3 regions of the Catenibacterium faecis genome follow, and region 2 is predicted to be linked to each of the others. Evidence: predicted binding sites of a transcription regulator. Region 2 holds the regulator's gene; each other region holds the start of a gene.

Region 1 (8,138 bases), on a different contig from region 2:
AATGGTATAACATTAAAAGTACCTTACTCTATGTTTACGGACTTTCAATTTTCAAACTTATTGAATATAATTGATGTCTTACATATGATCGGTAGATTAGCATTTCCAATTTTTTGTTTTTTACTTGTTGAAGGATTTATGCATACACACAATTTAAAGAAGATTTAGCAAATTTATTAATATTTGCTGGTATCTCAGAGCTAATATACGATCTATCGTTAACAGGAAATATATTTGATGTAAGGCAGCAAAATGTATTGTTTACACTTTTAATAGGACTTCTTGTTATTGCAATTATTAAAAATAGCAGTAATAATTGGATTGTAGCTATTCCAATAATTTTAGGTGGAGCTTTTATATCATATATTTGTATGATGGATGGTTCGTATTATGGTATTGGCTTAATTAGTGTTTTTTACTTGTTTTATAATAGAATGTATTGTAAATTTTATATCTAATTTTCAATTATCCGCATAAACACTATACATTCAAGCATTTTGAAGTATAGAAAAACACTCATCTTACCACGAATTTACCACGATTGAATGAGCCTTGATATGACCGTAAAACTACTAAGGGAGATAGCACGAAACTGTGTATCTCCCGATTTTTTTATACAGTTGATTACTTCACTCCGATTTCAAATTTCAATATTGCTTTCATCATGTCTGTATGAATTTCTCCTTTTAGTTCTTCATCAACCTGCATAATGATTTTACCACTTTCAGAGTGGTAAAAAGGACGCAAGCATAATTTAGAAATATAACCGTCATAAAACTTCAAAATCTCTTTAACTGCCATTTCATCTCCGCTTGACGCTTTGCAAATCAATTCAAAAGAGGGATAGCCATAATCTTTACTCATTTCTTTACTTCCCTTCGCTCAAAAGCATTTTTAACTTCCTTAGTCCTCTAGTTCTTCTACTGCAAATAGCAGAACGTGATACATGGTACAGTTCTGAAATTTTTCTGTCGTTCATTCCTTGAAAATAACGTAATAAAATCGCACTACGCTGTTTTTCTGACAGTCTATGTAAAACTGTACCAAGTGTTTCATCAGATACATAAATTGTAAAGTGCAAGACTTTAAATGATACACAATCATAAAAACAGGTATCAATCGTTCCACGTTCAACTTGTTTCGTTTCGGCTATTTCACAAAACAATACTTCACGTTTAGAATGTCTTGCAAGCTGTCTGTTTCGACTTTTCACTTTGTTCTTAATGACAATCAGCATTAAAGAATTGAACTGTAATCTGACGATATGCTCGAAAGAAGATGTCCTCATAATCTCACCCCCTTTCTGCTAATGCTGAAATATATAAACGGAATACCGTTTATACCCTTTAGAAATACAGAAAAATGGTAAGAAAAAAGCCCACACAAAACATATATTTGTGCGAGCCTTAAATATTGCAATATTACTCTTTCTTTTATAACACTATCCTTTTAGCAGATTTCAAATTTTCTTTTATATATTGTTTTTAGCCTAACATACTATTTAACCCCTTGTATTATATCTCTAACTTTTGAAAAATTCTTTTTGAATATATTGAAATCATGATTGAAGCAATAGAAGCTACAAACATAACAACCCATGTTTCTTGTATAAATACATCGAATAAAATACCGTAAACCATTTGTCCAATAGGTTGACCGCACATAGCAACTGCTACCAGCGTAGCCATTATCTTTCCTACTAATTGCGGTGGTGTTTGTGTCTGAACAAGAGTGTAAATTTGAACAACAAACATAGTAGATACACCCATAGCCACAAAGCACATCACTGTAACTACCCAGTAGGAAACTATTGCAGGCAATTCTAAAAATAGCGAAATTCCCATAAGTAAAACAGCAGTAGAATTTCACGTTTCTTGTCTGGCAACTCACGTAATGCTTCACTCAACAAATCATTTTCAACGCCTACTGATAACCCATTGAGTGTAAAAATCTGAAAGTCAGTTGAATAGTTATCTGTTGTCGCAAACTGGCTAACAAGATAATCGCCAACATCCGAAAAGGACACCTCACGCTTTGCAATCCTTGAAAGATAAAGCATATAATTCTTTCGCTCGTCTTCCATAGCACGTTTACAGATATAGTCAAACTGATTTTCTATTGTGGTCTGAAAAGAAGATGGTTTCATGTTTCTCACCCCCTTTCTGTCTAGGAAAGGAAGTGAGCCTTGCTCGTTTATCTCCTTTCACTCTTAGTCCCAATGTGAAAGGGGGATTTGTTGCATTACTGATAAATAAACTTTGTAAAAAAGTTCTGAATAGCCAAAAAAGCATATAAACAGATTTATTTCTCTGTTTACATGCTTCTGTTATTCTATCTATATGATTTATAAAACCACATTGGTGGACGTACTTATCTATTGCAGATAGACGACTTTTTTTGACAAGAACCCAATGTAAGGAAATTTATTGTATATGATGTACTTCATGGCGACGTTGACCTCCAACAAACCGCCATTTGGAAGTAATATACAATATTTTAACAGCGTAAATAGCACTACCATATAACGGTTTTTTTTATTGGCGTTTAGTAGTGCTTTTTATTAAATATAAACCTATAAACCATATAACACGTTTTTCTATACCTGTTTTTAATTCAGTAGGAACAATAAAATGTATAGAGGTGGTCTACTATGCGTAAAAAAGAAGATAAATATGATTTTAGAGCCTTTGGTTTAGCCATTAAAGAAGCTCGATTGAAACGAGGTTTAACTCGTGAACAAGTGGGAGCATTGATTGAAATTGACCCACGGTACTTAACTAATATTGAAAATAAAGGGCAACACCCCAGCATACAAGTTCTTTATGACCTTGTATCGTTACTTCATGTTTCCGTTGATGAATTTTTCTTACCTGCTAATAACTTGGTAAAAAGCACCCGACGATTACAGATAGAGAAATACATGGATAGCTTTACAGACAAAGAACTATCCTTAATGGAATCTTTAGCCAGCGGTATCAACGAAGCAAGAAACATCGAAGACTAATTAAAAGAATCCATACATAACGGAAAGAGCCGATAAAATGAGATTGTATTAATCTCATTTTATCGGCTCTGCGTCTTTGCGTCTGGCTCTGTAATCACAGTTACTTTGAACTGCTTTATTTCAATTAAATTTTCTTGTCTGCATTTCGGACAATAGAGGGGGAATTTTTTTAATTCAGTATCTTCCCTTATCTTTAATCGTGTTTTATTTCCACATACAGGACACAATATCCACTTGTAGTTTATAATAACTATCTCCTCCTTTACACTTTAATTCAAATCTTTATTAAAAAATATTTCATCTTATTTAACAAGAAACCATATTTATATAACAACATAAAATACACTAAGTTATTTTATTGAACATATATCGTACTTTATCTATCCGACTATTTGGACGACGGGGCTGGCAAACAGGTTCACCGGTAGTAACATGGTACCCTTTTAACTCTGTTAAACAAACACTACGTCCATTTGTAAAGAAAGTTAAATCACTACGATATTCTTGAATACACCGAGCAGGGATTTCTCCACTAAGAATGACCTCATTATTTTTCAATTGAGTGTCTACGATGTTCGCACAATATTTAGGAGCATCGTTGTATGCTCGTGAAAGATATTCCTGTGGCGCATAAATTTTAAAACTAAGATATGGCTCTAACAATTCTGTTCCAGCTTTTTTTAAGACTTGTTCCAATACAATAGGAGCAAGCATCCGAAAATCTGCTGGGGTACTAACAGGGCTATAGTATAAGCCATACTTAAAACAGATTTTACAGTCCGTCACATTCCAACCATACAATCCTTGTTCACAGCCATAGCGTATCCCCTCCATAACTGCATTTTGAAACGATTGATTTAAGTATCCAAGAGAAACCGAGCTCTCATACTGTACTCCGCTCCCTAATGGAAGCTGTGCTACAGATAGACCAATGGAAGCCCAGAAAGGATTCGGTGGAACTTCGATGTGAATGGTATACTCTGCTTTTTTTAACGGTCTTTCCATATAAATGACTGTAGGCTCTTTTATTTCTATCTCCACATGATACTTTTCTTGCAACAGTGCACTAATCACTTCCATTTGTACTTTCCCTAAGAAAGAAAGTATAATTTCATGTGTCGTAGAATCCACGTAATATCGTAGAAGCGGATCACTATCTGAGATTTCCAAAAGGGCATCAAGCAACATTTCTCTCTGTTCAGGTTTACTCGGTTCAACAGTTGTTTGTAGTAGAGGGTGCGGATTTTCAATCTTTTTTCTCTGTGGCAATAGTTTTGTATCTCCAAGAACACTATTTAACTTCAAAAACTCATTTTGCAAAATAACAATTTCCCCGGAATAAGCCTTATCGATTTTACATAATTCACCATTTATTGAAGTATACATTTCTGTAATTTTTATTTTTTCCTTTTCCGATATTCTAACCGAATCTCGCAAATGCAGTACGCCACTATAAAGACGTATATATGCAAGACGCTGTCTTTTTTCCGAATACTCAATTTTGAAAACTTTTCCGCAAAGTTCAGACTGACCTCGATGTGTTGATGAATAAAATTTATTCGTAATCACTTCTATAAGGTTATCAATCCCTATATTGTTTTTTGCACTTCCGTGATAAACAGGGAACAGGGAACAATTATGAAATCTTATGCTTTCCTCTTGTTCGAGTTCTAATGCTTCCAATAATTTCCCAGACGTATATTTCTCTAAAAGGTCATCGTTTCCCTCTATTACCGTATCCCATTGTTCAGATTCGGTAAAGTTCGTCACACACATATTAGGATACAGTTCTACCTTCTGTTTGATTACAATTTCGGCAGAAAGTTTCTCTTTAATATCCTGATAAACCGTTGATAAATCAATTCCATTTTGGTCAATCTTATTGATAAAAAAGATTGTGGGAATCCCCATTTTCCTAAGTGCATGAAATAATATACGAGTTTGTGCTTGTACGCCATCTTTTGCAGAAATCAGTAGAATTGCCCCATCTAAAACTGATAATGAACGATATACTTCTGCTAAGAAATCCATATGTCCTGGCGTGTCTATGATGTTCACCTTCGTATTTTCCCACTGAAAAGAGGTTATTCCTGTCTGAATTGTAATTCCTCTCTGACGTTCTAAAAGCGTATTATCCGTCCTCGTTGTACCTTTGTCCACGCTTCCTAATTCTGTAATCGCTCCACTGTTATATAATAAGCTTTCTGTTAAGGTAGTTTTTCCCGCATCAACATGAGCTAAAACTCCAATATTAATAATTTTCATGTGATTTTCCTCCATTCAAAAGCCCAAAAGGGCATAAAAATCCCAGTGATAAATACTCTTATCACTGGGATTTTTATGCATAACCATAGGCATACAAAGCATACAGATATTCTCCGGATACTTTAGAATCACATGATAAAGGTATTCTTAAACTGGGTACAAAAAACTAAGCCCTCCTAAAAAAGGACATCCAATTATTTGTTCCCACTATCAAATTGACAGTTTATTTAAGAATACCTTGCCGCATATTTATTAACTCCTTTTAAATAGATACTTAAATAATAGCACGTAAGAGCATATTTGTAAAGGAATCTCCAATTTTTTATCAAAGAGAGTACGTGATTACAAAATAGCTGTAATAATGTACCAATATTTGTTATTCTATAATCTTCCAATTACTCCCGTTCTTTTCAAGTACCAAATCAAATTGAGATACCTGCGTTGCCTTTGCCTGATTTACCACAAATCAGATTTTATCCCTTTCTTCCTCTTGATTGCCCACAACAGAAAAGAAAAAGCCCTGTCAAGAGCTTTGCCACCATTGGTGGTGCTTTGCACTCTTGATCGGGCTTTTTGTTTGCTGTATCTTCTCGCAAGAGGAAAAAAGTTACTCGTCCTCATCATCAAAATTGTTATTCCTTAATACTTCTCGTAACAGTTCCATATCTTCTTTTGAGTTCGGGTTTATCATTTTCACGACTTGATAAGGTGTCTTATACTTATGTCCCTCTATGCTTTCCCCAAACATATCCATACTGTATAAATCATCATAGCGGTCTAATAATTTTTGAAACTTCAAATGCTGGATAAATTCTTTGATTGGGTAAAGGTCGGACGCTTCAATGCTTTTCCCGTTGATATAGTCTGTAATATATTCCCGTAACTTTTCTAACTCATATTCCAGCCATTCTTCCTCGCTGTCAAAGAAGTTATCATAGTGTCCATGTTTCAGTTCTGCATTTAGACGTTCTTCGGCTCTTAAAAACTGACAGACTTCCTTTTCAGATTGATTGACATACTTCCATTCTCCCGACAACAATTCATTGGGCGTAACGTCCAGCACTTCCATTATCTTTTCCAGCGTTTCATAGGCAGGATAGTTCAACCCTCTTTCAATCTTGGAAAGGCTCTGCATATTGATACCGATTTTGTCCGCAAGTTCCTGTTGTTTCATTCCCCTAAATTTTCTTATGGTCTGTATATTATTTCCTAAATGGCTTATTTTCATTGCATAACCCTCCATATCTCGTTATATCTTCGCTATTATAAGTCTATCATGCTTAATATGATTTGTAAAGGCAAAAAAAGATATTGACAAATAAGCATATAAGAATTACTATGTTCTTGTAATCGAATAAGCACAATAGAATGAAATATAAAAACATTCAAAAAGAAATACCTATCTGATTAAATCCGTAGATATGAATATCGGTTGAAATGGAACTTGTTAGAAAAGGCAAAACAGAACTTGCTGACAAAGTATTTCTGACACGGTGGCGGAAGCCTCTCAGGCTTACCGCCATGACACCTTGTGTCAAGGGGAAGAAATGCTTTGTCGGCTGGCGAGCCTGCGAGCCTTGTCTGTGCCCCCGTTATCTAACAGGGGGGCACTATTTCACAAAAGACAAGTCAAAAACCATACAACCCCAAAGCTGTAAGGAGTAATGAGGAGTTTTAAGAAGATAGTAATTTCACATTCTTTTGAATAGTGGTTTACAGGTATTTCAAGGCTATTGTGGGATTGGAGGAATACAATGAACAATTTAGAATTTGCACTTGAAATGAAGAATAAACGTCTTGCAAGCGGTCTTTCACAAGGAGAACTTGCAAGTCTTACCCATGTATCAAGATATAGTATCAACCGCTTTGAGAACGGAAAAGCCAACGCCAGCAAGGAAACACAAAATATTATCCTGCGTTGTCTGAATTACTATATCTGCGATAAGCCTTTTTATCTGCTCGTTGATTATCTGTCTGTCCGTTTTCCAACGACTGACGCATTGGAAATTATCCGAAAGGTGCTTGGCATGAAAGCAGATTATTTTATCCATTATGACTATGGATATTATGGCTATAAAGAGCATTACGCCTACGGAGAAATCAAGGTTATGGCTTCTGATGATGAACACATGGGCGTATTTTTGGAATTAAAAGGGGCAGGCTCACGCAATATGGAATATGTTTTACAGGCACAGAACAGGGATTGGTATTCATTCTTGAACCGCTGTCTTGACTGTGGCGGTGTTATCCGACGTTTTGACTTGGCAATCAACGATATGTGCGGTCTGCTGGATATTCCCGTTTTATCTGAAAAATACAAAAATGGCGGTGCGGATTGTCGCTGTAAAAACTATGAAAATGTGCAAGGCGGTAAACTAAGCGGAAAAAACCGCAATTTAGCAAGCACCCTTTATATCGGCTCAAAAGCAAGCACAAAATATTTCTGCCTGTATGAAAAACAAAAGGAACAGGCAACTAAAAAGAAACATACGGATATTATCAACCGTTTTGAAATTCGTCTGCGTGACAAAAAGGCAGTACAGGCAGTTGAGGAACTGTTATTGACGTATAACCCTCATGGGCTGGTGTTTTACCTTATTACTGATTTTGTGCAATTTCCCGACTATCCGCTGTGGGAGATATTCATTTCCCATGATAGTTTACCTTTTGAAATGAACCCCGTACCTGTCAATATGGAACGCACTCTGCAATGGCTGGAAAGACAGGTCATGCCGTCAATCGTGATGATAGAGGAAATCGACAGGCTGACAGGCTCAAACTACATGAAAATGATTGATGAATGTACCCACCTTTCTGAAAAACAGGAAATGCTTGTGGAACAAATGTGTACGGACATAGCAGACGTAAT
Region 2 (8,138 bases):
AGATACACCAAGGACTTCATAGTAATCTCTCTTATCTGCCATAAATTACACCTCATTTAATATAAGCCAAGGGGATTACCCTTGGCTTTCTTGTTAGTTCTTTTCAGTAAAGTCTGCATCAACGAAATCATCGTTATTGTTGTTAGATGAAGTGTCTGCACCTGCTGTGTTACCAGCATTCTGCTGCTGATACTGAGCAGCAGCCATCTGCTGAGCAATCTGTTCAAGTTCGCTCATCTTAGATTCAAGAGTAGCCATATCATTATTGTCTAATGCAGTCTTAAGTTCATCTCTTAAAGCTGTAGCCTGCTTCTTCTGATCTTCTGGAAGGTTAGCACCCTGTTCAGCTAAAGCCTTATCAATCTGGTTGATCATAGCTTCTGCTTTGTTCTTAGTTTCGATGTCTTTACGTTTCTTTTCATCGTCAGCCTTATTGCTTTCAGCTTCCTTAACCATTCTATCGATTTCTTCTTCACTTAAACCTGTAGAGTTCTGAATAGTGATAGACTGTTCTTTGTTTGTCTTCATATCCTTTGCTTTAACGTTTACGATACCGTTAACGTCGATATCAAATGATACTTCAATCTGAGGAATACCTCTTGGAGCTGGTTCAATACCATCAAGTTTAAATAAGCCTAACTGCTTATTATCTTTAGCCATTGCACGTTCACCCTGTAATACGTTGATATCTACAGCTGGCTGGTTATCAGCAGCAGTTGAGAAAATCTGTGATTTAGTAGTAGGGATAGTTGTGTTACGAGGGATTAATACTGTCATAACGCCACCCATAGTTTCAATACCAAGTGATAATGGTGTAACATCAAGTAATACGACATCCTTAACATCACCAGTGATAACACCGCCCTGGATTGCAGCACCCATAGATACTACTTCATCAGGGTTAACTGACTTGTTAGGTTCTTTTCCTAATAATCTCTTAACTGATTCCTGTACTGCAATGATACGAGTAGAACCACCAACTAATAAGATCTGATCGATTTCAGAAGCAGATACTTTCGCATCAGTTAATGCCTGTCTTACTGGAACTTCTGTTTTAGCAACTAAATCAGCTGTTAATTCATCAAATTTAGCTCTTGTAAGAGTCATATCTAAATGAAGTGGTCCATTAGCACCAGCAGTGATATATGGTAATGAGATCTGAGTCTGCATCATACCAGATAAGTCTTTCTTAGCCTTTTCTGCAGCATCTTTTACTCTCTGCATAGCCATCTTATCAGCGCTTAAATCAACACCGTTTTCTTTCTTGAATTCAGAAACCATGTAGTCCATAACTTTCTTATCGAAGTCATCACCACCTAAGCGGTTGTTACCTGCAGTGGCTAATACATCAAATGTACCATCATATAAGTCAAGGATAGAAACATCGAATGTTCCTCCACCTAAGTCATATACTAATACTTTCTGTTCCTGTTCAGTTTTATCTACACCATAAGCAAGTGCCGCAGCTGTAGGTTCGTTGATAATACGTTCAACATCAAGACCTGCAATCTTACCAGCATCCTTAGTAGCCTGACGCTGAGCATCATTGAAGTAAGCTGGAACTGTGATAACTGCCTTAGTTACTTTTTCACCTAAATAGCTTTCAGCAGTAGCCTTTAAGTTCTGAAGAATCATTGCTGAAATTTCTTCTGGTGTATAATCACGACCATTTACATGTTCTTTATAGTTTGTACCCATATGTCTCTTGATTGATGCTACAGTATCAGGATTTGTAACAGCCTGACGCTTTGCAGCTTCACCAACGATGATTTCACCGTTCTTGAATGCAACAACTGATGGAGTTGTTCTCATTCCTTCTGGATTTGCAATTACTTTTGCTTCACCATTTTCCATAACACTGACACATGAATTTGTTGTACCTAAATCAATACCAATAATTTTACTCATAATAAGTTCTCCTCCTATTAATCCTTATTCACTTTCACTAAAGTTGCTCTAATTACTCTATCTTTTAACATATAACCTTTTTGTAATTCTTCAGTCACAATATTTGGACCAAAGTCAGGATTATCATCCTGCATGACTGCCTGGTGCATATTTGGATCAAATTCCTTACCCTGTGCTTCAATCACAGTTACACCATTCTTACCAAGAATATTCATTAACTGGTTCAAAATCATCTTATTACCCTTAAGAATATTCTTACCTTCTTCGCTTTCAGGTTCAACAGTTAATGATCTTTCATAGTTATCAATAACTGGTAATAACTCTTCAATAAAAGACTGCATTGCATACTTTAACTGATTCGCATGTTCATTTTTAAGTCTTTTCTTTAAGTTTTCCATATCAGCGAATACTTTATAATAATCTGTCTTCCACTTGTTGATTTGAGATTCTAAATCCTTAATCTTTTCATCTTTAGGATCTACTGTTTCTTCAGCTGTTTCTTCAGTTGTTTCTTCTTTTACTTTTTCAGCTTCTTCCTTAGTAGATTCTTCAACAGTTTCTTCTGCTTCTTTCTTCATTTCTTCTGCCATGGTCTCACCTCTTCTACTCATCATTTTCCTTGATGATTCTTTCTATATTTTCAGTAATATATTCTACAAGCGATACAACTTTCTTGTAAGGCATACGTGTTGGACCGATTACAGAAATCGTTCCTTTACTAGCTCCTCCTGTATCAAAAGAAGATGAAATAACTGATACATCATCAAGTCCAGATACATTTGAATCATCACCAATTAATACCTTGATACCATCATCATCAGTTGGTGCTAAGAAATTCCAGTTTGATGAATTTTCAAATGCACTCACTAATTTTCTTAACTTGTTGACATCATTGTATTCTGGTTGATACAGCAAATGATCTTTACCAGAGAAATATACATTGTTTCTTGCAAACTTCATAAATGCTTCTAAGAAAGCATTAAACAAGATTTCATGTTCCTTGATTCTCGTATTGAGGATTGGCTTGACATCGTTTTCTAATCTATCTGCCACCTGATTAATTGGCGTTCCTACTAATGTGTCGTTCATTACAGCCACACAAGATTGTAAATCATCCAAACTCAATGTCTCAGATAAAGTGAAAACTCGATTTTCTACATGTCCCTTATCCGTTACAATAATCGCAGTCACATTGCGCGTCCCAATTGGAACAAGTGTAATGTTCTGCAGAGATTCATAACTTGAATTAGGTCCTAGAGCAACCGCCGTTAGATCAGTCAACTGGCTTAACATTTCGCAGCTTTCTTTAATCAAATTATTCAATGATTGATGTGTATCACTAAAGATAGTTGCAACCTGGTTCTTTACCTGTTCGTCGACATTTGGCTGAAGCAAAGTATTTACATAATAGTAATATCCCTTCTTAGAAGGAACACGACCAGAAGATGTATGTGTCTTCACTAGAAAGCCAAGTTCTTCAAGCTTGCTCATTTCATTTCGAATAGTGGCGCTTGAATATGGTAATTCATATTTTGTCATTAGAAGCTTAGATCCAACAGGTTCTGCTGTTTCAATAAACTCTTCGACAATATATTTAAATATAAGCATTTGTCTTGCCGAAAGCATTCCCAAGCACCTCCTTAGCACTCTTTTTCCTCTTGTGCTAGATTCATTATACATTCTTTTTTAGCAGTGTCAAGACTTTAGTGCTAGTTTATATTAAAAAGGGTTTCTCTAATTTGAGAAACCCTTTATTCTGGTAAGAAATCTAGAAGAATGGAATTAAGAAGATCGAGTGTATCATTTGTTTTCAAATGATTGTTTTCAATAATCAACGAATGATTACCAAGGTTCTTAGTGAGAGCTTCTTTATAGACATCTTCTACAGAACAATGATATCTTCTTTTAAATTCATCAAGGTCTAATCCTTCTTTTAGACGTAAAGACATCATAAGATGATTAAACATTGTATCTTCAATTGTTTCTTTTTCTATATATATTGTATTCTTCCCCTGCAAGTAATCAGTAAGACTACGCGAGTGAGAAATAAGTTCATTATCTATTTTACCTGTCGCACCAATGCCCACACCATAATAGTTATCATAATGCCAATAAACTTTATTATGTTCTGATTCATGATTTCCTAACGCATAGTTAGAGACTTCATAGCGATGAAAACCAGCATGAGAAAGTGTCTCTACAATATAATCACTCCACTTTCCTTCTGTTTCTTCATCAAGAGGTTCAAAGGAATCATATAAACGTGTATGTTCCTCCAATATAAGTGAATAATAAGATAAATGATTAACAGGAAGTGATAGAGCAATATACAAGTCTTCTTTTACATCTTCTAGGGTTTGTCCAGGAAGTCCATACATCAAATCAATGGAGATATGCTTAAAGCCTATAGCCTTTGCATTTCTTACTACTTCTTTCGCAATATCGGAAGTATGATAACGTTCAATCTTTTTTAATAAATCATTATTAAATGTCTGTACACCAGCGCTTATTCGATTCACACCATGAGTATGCATACATTCTAGTTTATCTAGCGTTGCTGATTCAGGATTGACTTCTATTGTATATTCGAGAGTATCATCACCTACAAAAGGATCAACCATGCTTAATAAGATATCTAATTGTTTTAAAGAAAGAGCGCTTGGTGTTCCTCCTCCTATATAAATAGTTCTCATAATATGATGAGGAAGTGCATCAAGTTCTTCCTTTAATCGTTCTAAATATTTTAAGACAAACTCTTCACGATAATAGACCTTTGCGAAATCGCAATAAGAACAGATATGATCACAAAAAGGAATATGAATATAAAGTGCTTTTGTTTCCATATTATATCCTCATCAAGAAAAGTTCTAATCCTCTAAATTTATCTACTGTACCTGTCTTGATTGCATAATCTAGTTCTGATAAGGCATAGAGTTTTTCCATGAGTTCAGTGATATCAAAATGTGCTGCATTTTTACAAATTGGATAGATAGCACGAGGATTAAGACCGAGTGCTGAGGCAATATCATTATCACGATAGCCCTTCTTGCTCATAATAGAGACCTGATAGAGATTACGTAATGCATTCGCAATTAAACCAATGAGTTCTAAAGGATCATGTTTCTTAGAGATTAAGTCTTGATAAACACGCATTGTATTTCTTAAATCATGATTCAATAATGCATTAGTTAACTTAAAGACATCCTCTTCAACTCGTGGTGGGACTAATCTTTCAACATCTTCTTTCTTTATACTATGTGTATAGAGACATAATTTCTCTACCTGATTAGAAATAGTGAGAAGATCATTTCCACAGCGTTCTAGTAATAAAGCAAGAGCATTGTCTTCAATAGAGGCATTTCTATGAACAATAGCTTCTCTAGTAGCCTTATAAAGCTGATTGAAGGTTAATTTCTCTATTTCATACCATTTCGCATTTTTACGTAATGATTTAACTACTTTCTTTCTTTCATCAAAGTTACGCTGATCATGATATATTACAAATAATGTTGTTGGATTATCATGTTCAATATAATCTAAAAACAGTTTAATATCTTCATCTGTGACTAGCTTCTTTTTAGGCTTCTCTTTTGTAAGAAAGATTGGATTCTTTAATACAACCATCTTATATTCTGTAATAAAAGGTTGTGTTAAAGCATCTTCAATAATGTCCTTCATAGGTGTTTCACCTGCATGATAGACCATATAGTTCATGTCATCACTTGTGCATTGATATTTCTTTTTTAAGTCTTCTAATCTTTGTGCAAGTAATAGTTTTTCTTCTCCATATAATACAATATTCATAGTTCTCCATCCTTTTGTCCTATTCTACCATATATTTATTAATAACGGTAAATAAGATGTTCTCCTAAATAAGTGATAATAGAAAAGCTGCCATCAAGATCTGTACGTAGTATTTTAATCTTTCTTTCTTCTAATCGTTTAATGACAATATGAGCTGGATGTCCATAGAGATTATGTTCTCCTACACCAATCATTGCGATACGTGGATGAACCATTTGAAAGAATGTTACAGAAGAAGAATAACCACTGCCATGATGTGCGACCTTTAAGACATCCACATCTATTTCCCCATATTTCTTATAAAGATCTTCTTCTACGTTACTTGGGATATCACCTGTAAATAAATAATTATAGCCTCCTGTTGTAACTAACATGACTAATGAGTTTTCATTAGTGGAAGGATAGATAACATCACTTTTAAGCATCTTGATTGTAATGAGCTTATTCTTCTCTTCTTTCTGATACGTATCAATAATACGCTTGACTTTATATTTCTTCTTTAATGAATCTAATGCACCATAGTGATCATAATCATGATGATATATATAAACTCTATCAATACACGGTATACCCTGTGATTTAAGATAAGGGATGACATTATGCGAGGCAATATCATATTCCCTATTACCACCTGTATCAATCAAATAATTTCCTTGATTAAAAGGGAGACGAATGAGTGAACAATCTCCCTGGCCTACATCAATAGTAGAGACCTGCGTATAAGGTTTATAGATACTATATATATGGAAGCTGGTCAGTAGTGCGCACAACAACGACATAGAAAATTGAATACTCTTTTTTTCTTCTAATAATAAGAAGATATTAAACAAGATAATGTAATAAAGAATAATAAATGAGAGTGTTGGTTTTTGAAAAATGATTTCTGCATTCAATGAAGTAATAAAGGTAAGAATCATCTGTTGGTAGCCAATCATCATCTTCATAATTAGATTTATTGGAAAAATAAGAGAGAGAAGTGTCACAATATAAAAACAGGATATAAAAGGAGAAAGAAGAACTGTTAAGAAATAAGAAAAGATATTGATAGAGAAATTAAGTGAGAGGACAATAGGAATACCACCTAAATAAATAAGGAAAGAGCGGTATGGGAAATGTTTGGTCATAATGACAAGAAAATAAATAAAATATGAAAAGACAAAAGAAATACTAAAGATGATATAAGGATTCTTAATTACATTAACTAAAACAAGAAATGATAAAACATCTAGTTGATTGAACTTCTCCTTCACAAGATCATAAATTACTAACATATAAAAAGCACGATGAAGAGATATATTATAAGGTATAGAAAAAATATAAAAGCCTATAAGTACTTTAATGATGATATCTGCAATATCATCACGTATAAATGATTTAATAAGACTGAGACATTTATAGAGTAAATGAATATGCATTCCTGAAAGAGCAAACATATGTACAAGAGAAAGACTTGTGAGGAGTGAATAGTCTTCTTTAATGGCTTCATCTTTAATGCCTAAGATAAATAGCTTCTGATAGCTTTTAATAGATTTTGAGGAAGAAAACTGTTTTTCTAATAATTGATAAAAAGAGGGATGAGATGAGACAGAAGTAATATGGGTGATTTTAGCCTTTGCAACGATATTGTTAGCTTTGAATGAATGATATTCATCATAACCTATAGGATCTTTACGATGCTTGATTTCTAGAAAGTTCAATTTAACAAGTACTTCATCATTATATTGAAACTTATGATCTGTATAGGCTTTAATCTTCCCATAACCAGTATTTAAAATAACATAATTATCTCTAACATCTTTCACCTTTCCTGAAACAATAGAAGGCACTTCTGTTGATGTGGCTGGTCTAAGTATAATAGGTAATAAAAAAAGAAGAAATAACATCTTTCTTCCAAATCGTTTTACTAGATAAATTAAATAAGCTAGTAGAAATATATAAAATAAAGGATGAACAAGATAAGCAACAGATAGTAACAAGACAAATACTGCATAATATACTAAATGATATCTTAAAGGCATAAGTAGTCACGGTAGATGAGATATTTCTTCTCACCGATTCCTTGTATATTCATAATGTCTTCTATTGTATAAAAGGGCTGTATCTGCCTATAATCTATAAACTTCTGTGCTGTTTTCTCTCCTACTCCTTTTAATGTCATAAAGTCTTCTATTGTTCCTTTATTGAGTGAAATCATATTTGCTCTTTTTTCTGGTAAGTAAAGACGCATCTCTGCCTGGATACTTCTATTCATATTTAAAGATTCCATACAGGCATTTTCTTTAACTCCAACTTCCTTAACCAAATCACTCATTGTCATCCCTTCTTTTATAGGGACTTCTCCTGTCTTGTTAAAAGCACCTTCTAATGTAATATAGACTTCTGATTTTTGTGTTGAGCTGACCTTCTCAGGCTTTTGATAACCATAT
Region 3 (8,138 bases), on a different contig from region 2:
TATTCCTCAAAATTGTTAAAATTGAGTTTGACTGAAGGAGGTCCTTGTATGAAAATTGCAATCATGACAGATAGTAACTCTGGCATTACACAAAAAGAAGCAAAAGAATTAGGTATCTATTGTATTCCTATGCCTTTTACTATAGATGGGAAAGAATTTGAAGAAGATATCAATTTAACACAAGAACATTTCTATGAAAAACTAATGAGTGGTGCAGAAGTATTCACTTCACAGCCTACTATTGGTATTATCGCAAAGAAGTGGGATGAAATATTAAAAACACATGACGCTATCATTCATATACCTATGAGCAGTGGCTTATCAGGAAGCTGTCAGACAGCAATGATGATGGCGGATGAAGATCAGTATAAAGGAAAAGTATTTGTTGTGGATTCTCAAAGAATCTCTGTAACACAAAAAGCAGATGTCCTAGATGCCCTTGCAATGGCAGATAAGGGATATAGTGCAAAAGAGATTTATGATTATCTTATGAACAATAAGATGAATGCCACTATCTATGTTACTGTAGATACACTTGAATATTTAAAGAAAGGTGGGCGTTTATCCCCTGCTGCTGCAACGCTTGCGGGTTTATTGAAGATTAAGCCTATTCTTACTATTCAGGGTGAAAAATTAGATAAATACGGTACCTCACGTACTATGAAAAAAGCTCGTAAGATGATGATTGACCAGGTAAAACAGGATATTAGTGATCGTGGCTGGGGTGATGATTATGAAGTAGCATGTGTTTATTCTTATGATAAAGAAGCTGCTTTAGATTATCTTGAACAGATCAAAGAAGCATTTCCTGATAAAGAGGTCATCTTTGACCGTTTATCATTAAGTGTTGCTTGTCATATCGGTCCAGGTTCACTTGCAATAGCTGCTTTTAAGAAAGGTTCTTATTAAGATGTTCAATAGAACATCTTTTTTTAATTTCTCATGTATTCCCTTACAACATTGATTATTCACTTTATTTATATTATTATTTTAATGAATGAATTTACATTATTTGAGAAAGAGGTGGATAGTAGTTTATGTCAGTCGATAATACTGAGAAGAAAAAGACATTCAAACCTCACCGTTCTAAAAGAAGATTCCCTTCTACACATCATAATGTTAAAACACAGGGAACAAAGATATTCGCATTAGGCGGTTTAAATGAGGTTGGTAAGAATACTTACTGTATTGAATGTAATGATGAAATGATTATTATTGATGCAGGTGTTAAGTTTGCATCTGAAGGTCTTCCTGGGATTGATTATGTTATTCCAGATTATACTTATTTAAGAAAGAATAATAAAAAGATCAAGGGATTATTTATTACACATGGTCATGAAGACCATATTGGGGGTATTCCTTTCTTATTAAGACTAGTGAATATACCATTTATTTATGCTTCTCCATTGGCTTGTGCCATGATTAGAAGAAAACTAGAGGAACATCATCTTACACATGTAACTAAGATGATTCCTATTAACCATGAAAGTTCTATCAAAACTAAATATTTTAATATTGGTTTCTTTAATACAAACCACTCTATTCCTGAATCTATGGGGATTATTGTGAATACACCTGATGGTCGTATTGTAGAAACAGGAGACTTTAAGTTTGATTTATCTCCAGTTGCTAATCCTGCTGATTATCAGATTATGAGTTTCTTAGGTGAAACAGGTGTCGATTTATTAATGAGTGATAGTACGAACGCAGAAGTACCTACATTCTCTATTAGTGAAAAGACTGTTGCAGGACAGGTACAGGAAGAATTCAGAAAGACTGAAGGACGTATTATTGTTGCAACATTCGCATCTAATATACATAGAGTACAGCAGATTGTAGAAGCTGCTGTTAAGTTTAATCGTAAGATTCTTGTATATGGACGTTCAATGGTCAACAATATTGATGTTGCAAGAAAGATGGGTTATATCAAGTGTCCTGATCGTTTCTTTATTAAGAATGATGAAGCAAAACATCTTCCTGATAATGAAATACTAATTCTATGTACTGGATCTCAGGGTGAGGCACTTGCTGCATTAAATAGAATTGCGAATGGTACACATCGTCAGATTAAGATTAAACCTGGTGATACTGTATTATTCTCATCTAACCCTATTCCTGGTAACCAATCTTCTGTATCACGTTTAATTAATAAGTTATATCGTTCTGGAGCAAGAGTTCTAGAAAACTCTATGATCAGTAACCTTCATACTTCTGGACATGCTTCCCAGGAAGAACAGAAGCTCATGATGCTTCTTACTAAACCTAAATACTTCTTCCCAGTTCATGGTGAACATAAAATGCTTTGTATACATAAAAAATTATATGAAGAAGTAGGCGGAAAGCCTGATCATGCATTTGTATTAAGTAATGGAGATTGTTTATGCTTAAAGGATCATGAGATATTCCAGACAAGAAGCGTACATGCAGATGATATTTATGTAGATGGTAATGATTTAACAGGTTTATCTACAGCGGTATTACATGACCGTCAGATTTTAAGTGAAGATGGCATGGTTGCAGTACTTATTAGTATGGATTCTCATGCAGGTATTTTACTTCATAAACCAGTTATTATGAGCCGTGGATTTGTTTATATGAAAGATAGTAAACCTATGATTTATGGAGCAGAAATGGCTGTGGATCGTAAGCTACGTGCTTTATTGCAGGAAAAAACAACATTTGGTGAAATTAAGAATACAATCAGAGAAACATTAACATCTTATTTCTATACTAAGACAAAGAGAAGACCGATGATTATTCCTGTCATCATGAACAAGAAATAATGAAGAAAAAGAAAATTATTCGTACTGGTATTCTTGCAATTATTGTTTTCGCATTGGTGTTGTTTGGTGGTTATACATGTCTCTTTTCTAGAACACATTATTCTTTTACAAGAATGACTTATAGTAATGGATTATTACCTAATGGTTTTAAAAACTTTAAGATTGTAGATTTATCCGATATACATATTACTGCATCCAAAGATATTGATCGTTTTGAACAAATTGTAGATGAGATTGAAGATCAAAGCTATGATATGGTTGTTTTTACTGGTGATCTGTATGAAAGTAAACCTATTCAAGATGCTAGAGTACAGAAAATCTTAAAGAAGCTTCAACCAGGTTATGGTAAGTTTGCAGTACTTGGTGATGAAGATCATGCACATGCTGAGGAAGTGACTAATATCCTTAATGAAGGTGGATTTGAAGTACTTAATAATAGTGCTCGTACCATTCATTATCGTAATAGTTCCTTTACCCTTTATGGACAATCTATTAATAGTCAGGAAGAAATACCTGCTTCTGACGGGTTTGTCTTAACTTTAAGTCATTATCCTGATAGTTTTAGTCAAAATAAAGGACATACACATTTACAGTTATCTGGACATAGTAATGGTGGGACTATCTGGTTCCCTGGTATTGGTCCACTTGTAAAGTGTAATAATGCGGCTACTTATAATCATGGAAGTTATACAGAAAGTGGTTCTGAACTAATTGTAAGTAATGGTATAGCACCACGTCATAACTATCATTTTAAAGTATTATGTGAAAATGAGATTATTATGATTACATTCGAGTAGGGATTTTAATCCTTACTCTTTTCTTTTACTTTCATATAAGGAATAAGATTGGTAAAATAGAGATAGGGAAATGAGGTGATTCCCATGAAAACAAAGAAGAGCTATATCTTGAATATTGCATTAATTCTTGTGATTAGTGGTATATCTTTATACTTATCAGTAGGTTCTGAAGTCTCTACTGTATTTAAAACAATTACTACAGCGCATCCTTTCTGGCTATTCATCTTATGTTTTATTATGTTTATATATTATGTATTTGATGGACTCGCTACAATGATCTTTGCGCGTTTTTATAAGAAAGACTTTACTCTTAAAGAAGGTTTTGTGAATGGACTTGTAGGTACTTTGTTTAGTGGTTTAACTCCTTCTTCTTCAGGAGGACAGTTCGCCCAGGTGTTCGTATTTAATAACCAGGGAATCTCCCCTGCCATTTCTACAAGTATCTTACTCATGTGCTTTATTAGTTATCAAATAGTGATTATGGGCTTTACTGCAGTGATTATGATTGTGGATTCAGCCTACTTCTTAGATAAAGGTGTAGGTGTATCCTCTATGGCAGCCGTCGGATTTCTTATTAATGCGGTAGTCACTCTTCTATTATTTGCAGGTGCTAAGAGTAAGAAGTTCCAGAACTTTATAGTAGATAAAGTAGTCTATCTCCTTTCTAAAACACCACTTATAAAAGATTATGAATCAACATGCTTTAGAATTCAGAATTACTTTGGTGAATTTAGAGAACAGATGAATGTATTACAGAAAAATAAAAAAGCTTTATTACAGACAGTATTATGTAATATAGTGAAACTTACTATTATCTACTCTACGCCATTCTTTTCGTGTCTTGCTTTAGGAATAAAAGTACCAGTTACCCTATTTGTACAGTTCTTAGGACTGGCTTCTATTATTAATTTAATTAATACATTCCTCCCTATTCCCGGTGCATCAGGTGGTAGTGAAGGATGTTATATGATCTTATTTGGTTTTCTTGGTCGAGCTAATGCCTCTAGTTCTATGTTCTTATGGCGTTTCTTCTCTTTCTATTTTGGATTAATACTTGGTATGATCACATTTATCGTTGCGAAAGATACAAAACGAAAAGACGATTAAGTCACTCTTTACTCAGGAGTGGCTTTTTTTTGTGCACTTTTATCCAATCTGCCCAAAAACAAATTAGCACTCGCCTTGACAATGTGCTAAAACGAACTATAATACTTTTTAGCAATTAAATAAAGAGAGTGCTAACAAGGAGGAATAATTATGTTGAAACCTTTAAATAAGAATATCGTATTAAAGAAAGAAGAAGTAGAAAATAAGACAGCTAGTGGTATTATTCTTACTACTGAAACAAAGAGTCTTCCTACTGTTGGAGAAGTTGTGGCAGTAGGTCCACAATGTGAAAATGATTTAAAAGAAAAAGATCGTGTTGTATTCAAGGAATACTCAGGTACAAAAGTTAAACTTGATGGTGTTGAATATATTGTGATAGACGAGAAAGATGTTCTCGCATGTATTGAATAGGAGGAATAAGCTATGAGTAAAGAAATACGTTTTTCTAGTGATGCACGTCAATCAATGTTGAAGGGTGTGAATACTCTTGCTGATGCAGTGAGTGTTACACTTGGTCCTAAAGGTAGAAATGTAGTATTAGAGAAGAGTTATGGTTCTCCTTTAATTACGAATGATGGTGTTTCTATTGCCAAGGAAATAGAATTAGAAGATCATTTTGAAAATATGGGTGCAAAACTTGTATATGAAGTAGCCAATAATACAAATGATATTGCAGGTGATGGTACAACAACTGCCACAATTCTTGCAAGAGATATGATTGTGAATGGCATGAAGCAGGTTGAAAAAGGTGCAAACCCTGTACTTATGAGAGAAGGTATTGAAAGAGCTTCTAAAGCAGTGGCAGAAGTATTATTAAAGAATTCTCATAAGGTAGAAACAAGCAGAGATATTGCATCAGTTGCGACTATTTCTTCTTCTAATAGTCATATTGGTGAATTGATTGCTCAGGCTATGGAAAAGGTTGGTAAAGATGGTATTATCAATGTAGATGAATCTAATAGTTTTGATGATGAATTAGAAGTCAATGAAGGTATGCAGTATGATAAGGGTTATGTATCTCCTTATTTTGTAAGTGATACAGATAAGATGGAAGTTGAAATGGATAACCCACTCATCTTAGTCACTAATCAGAAGATTACTAATTTGCAGGAAATCCTTCCAGTACTTGAACAGGTATTAAAGGCTAATAAACCATTATTACTTATCGCTGAAGATTATGAGAATGAAGCTATTTCATCTCTTGTATTGAATAAGTTAAGAGGTGCCTTTAATGTCGTAGCAACTAAGGCTCCAGGATTTGGTGATAAACAGAAAGAAATGTTGGAGGATATTGCAGTATTAACTGGTGCTAAATTCTACAACAAGGAGCTTAATATGAAGCTTTCTGATTTAACCATTGAAGATCTTGGTACAATCAAGAAAGTGATTGTAAAGAAAGACAATACTACTCTAATTGGTCATAGTTCAAGTGAAGCAGTGAATAAACGTGTAGAAGAATTAAAGACACAATTAACTCATACTAAGAGTGATTATGAAAAGAAGACTCTAAAAGAACGTATTGGTAAATTATCTAACGGTGTTGCAACAATTAAAGTCGGTGCTACAACTGAAGCAGAATTAAAAGAAAAGAAATTAAGAATTGAAGATGCTCTTAATGCGACTAAGGCCGCTGTAGATGAAGGTATCGTTGTTGGTGGTGGTGCTGCGTTAGTAGAAGCCTATGAAGAATTAAAGAATCAGGTCAGAGATACGAATGTAGATATCCAGAAGGGTATTAACGTAGTCATGAATTCTTTATTTGCGCCTCTTACTCAGATTGCAATCAATGCTGGTTATGATGAAGAAGAAATTGTATCTATCCAAAAGACTGCTGAAAAGGACTTTGGATTTGATGCAAAGACAGGTGACTGGGTTAATATGTTTGAAGCAGGCATTATTGATCCAACTAAGGTCACTCGTAGCGCATTATTAAATGCCGCTAGTATTTCAGCCTTGTTCTTAACAACCGAAGCAGGTGTGGCAGAACTTCCTAAGAAGGAAGAACCACAACAGCCTGTTATGCCACAAGGTGGCATGTATTAAAAAAAAGCCAGAAATGGCTTTTTTTATTTACAGAATTGATATGTTAGTTCTCCTAAAATCTGAATACCTTTTTCGATATTCTCCATAGAAGCAGCTGAGAAGTTCATACGAATAGATTGACACGGCTTAGTACTATCTACCATGAATTCATTACCTGGTACGATGGCTACATGCTTCTTAATAGAAGCCTGAACGAATTCTGGCATACTGACTCCATCAGGTAAATCAAACCATATAAACATACCACCTTCTGGTTCAATGACATGAATAGAAGGATGGAAATACTTCTTGATCATCTCTAACATGAAGTTACATTTCTTTGCATAAAGAGACTGCAAATGTTTAATATGTGCATCCATATCTGTTTCTCTTAAGAAAGCATCCATCATATATTGTGAAAGATTGTTTGTATGGTTATCTCCTGATTGTTTAGCCATAAAGAGCTTAGAGATAATATCTTTACTTGCACAGATGATTCCTGTACGCATACCTGGTGAGATAATCTTAGAAAGACTGGCTGCATAAACAACCCGATGGTCTTGATCTAAAGATTTAATAGAAGGGACTTCTTCTCCTGTAATACGCAAATAACCATAAGGGTTATCTTCTAGAATAACTACATCATACTTTACTGCAAGGTTATAGATTTCTTTTCTTTTTTCTAGAGATGTTGTGACTCCGGTAGGATTCTGGAAGTTAGGAATTGTATAGAATACCTTTGGTCCTTTTTTAAAGGCTTCTTCTAGTTCTTTTAGATTTACACCATCTTCTTCTAAAGAAACACCAAGCAGCTTTGCCCCATTACATTTAAATGAGTTTAAAGCACCTAAATAGCTTGGGTTCTCTACTACAACATAATCTCCTTCATCGCAGAATATCTTAGACACAAGATCTAATCCCTGCTGTGATCCTGTTGTAATAATAATATCATCATCACTTGTGCATATACATTCATGCTTATTAATGAATGACTTAGAAGATTCTATTAAACCTGTATAACCCTGGGCAGAGCCATACTGCAAAACTTCATAAGTCTTTTCTTGAAGAATCTTATGTCCTACTTCTTCTAGCTTTTCCTGTGGAATAGCTTCTGGATCAGGGAATCCACTCGCAAAACTAATATACTCTACCGTACCATTCTCACTTGCATCAGCCATGACACTTCTAATGGCTGATTTTTTTACGTAATTCATCTTATCTGCGTATCTCATATATGTCACTCCATTCACTTTTTTCTCATTCTACTACTATTATTTAAAAATACCTAATTATTTTTTATGTCTGCGTAAGTTATGATCTGAATATCGTGATCCTTGATGAACTGTTTGAATTCATCACTCTTAAGTAATTCTAATTCCTTGATACGATTCATATTGTAGCTAGATACGTTCATGAGTCTTTCATCAAC

What was found. The regulator HrcA, encoded in region 2, represses chaperone genes, less so after heat shock. The targets are predictions, from matches to a motif close to TTTTAGCACTNNNNNNNNNNNAGTGCTAAAA.
Region 1: H8909_RS00620 (tetracycline resistance determinant leader peptide) is a predicted target of HrcA. The motif match lies at 5,590-5,620, and genes of this name have one in related genera.
Region 3: H8909_RS05025 (co-chaperone GroES) is a predicted target of HrcA. The motif match lies at 4,794-4,824, and genes of this name have one in related genera.

Annotation. Positions count from the first base shown of each region.
Region 1 is NZ_JACRWG010000001.1:96,680-104,817, reverse strand. Features, by position in the region: partial or broken gene H8909_RS13710 (TraX family protein) at 1-458, shown strand, start outside; gene H8909_RS00655 (helix-turn-helix domain-containing protein) at 625-864, opposite strand; gene H8909_RS00650 (sigma factor-like helix-turn-helix DNA-binding protein) at 869-1,288, opposite strand; partial or broken gene mef(H) (macrolide efflux MFS transporter Mef(H)) at 1,515-1,862, opposite strand; gene H8909_RS00640 (hypothetical protein) at 1,823-2,146, opposite strand; gene H8909_RS00635 (helix-turn-helix transcriptional regulator) at 2,651-3,004, shown strand; gene H8909_RS00630 (cysteine-rich KTR domain-containing protein) at 3,064-3,231, opposite strand; gene tet(M) (tetracycline resistance ribosomal protection protein Tet(M)) at 3,350-5,269, opposite strand; gene H8909_RS00620 (tetracycline resistance determinant leader peptide) at 5,285-5,362, opposite strand; gene H8909_RS00610 (helix-turn-helix domain-containing protein) at 5,877-6,512, opposite strand; gene H8909_RS00605 (XRE family transcriptional regulator) at 7,024-8,138, shown strand, end outside.
Region 2 is NZ_JACRWG010000011.1:30,234-38,371, reverse strand. Features, by position in the region: gene dnaJ (molecular chaperone DnaJ) at 1-42, opposite strand, end outside; gene dnaK (molecular chaperone DnaK) at 94-1,908, opposite strand; gene grpE (nucleotide exchange factor GrpE) at 1,926-2,498, opposite strand; gene hrcA (heat-inducible transcriptional repressor HrcA) at 2,512-3,534, opposite strand; gene hemW (radical SAM family heme chaperone HemW) at 3,660-4,751, opposite strand; gene holA (DNA polymerase III subunit delta) at 4,753-5,712, opposite strand; gene H8909_RS04320 (ComEC/Rec2 family competence protein) at 5,751-7,730, opposite strand; gene H8909_RS04315 (ComEA family DNA-binding protein) at 7,721-8,138, opposite strand, start outside.
Region 3 is NZ_JACRWG010000015.1:7,588-15,725, forward strand. Features, by position in the region: gene H8909_RS05005 (DegV family protein) at 49-909, shown strand; gene rnjA (ribonuclease J1) at 1,038-2,783, shown strand; gene H8909_RS05015 (metallophosphoesterase) at 2,783-3,580, shown strand; gene H8909_RS05020 (lysylphosphatidylglycerol synthase transmembrane domain-containing protein) at 3,665-4,687, shown strand; gene H8909_RS05025 (co-chaperone GroES) at 4,838-5,098, shown strand; gene groL (chaperonin GroEL) at 5,111-6,730, shown strand; gene H8909_RS05035 (aminotransferase-like domain-containing protein) at 6,754-7,941, opposite strand; gene chbG (chitin disaccharide deacetylase) at 7,995-8,138, opposite strand, start outside.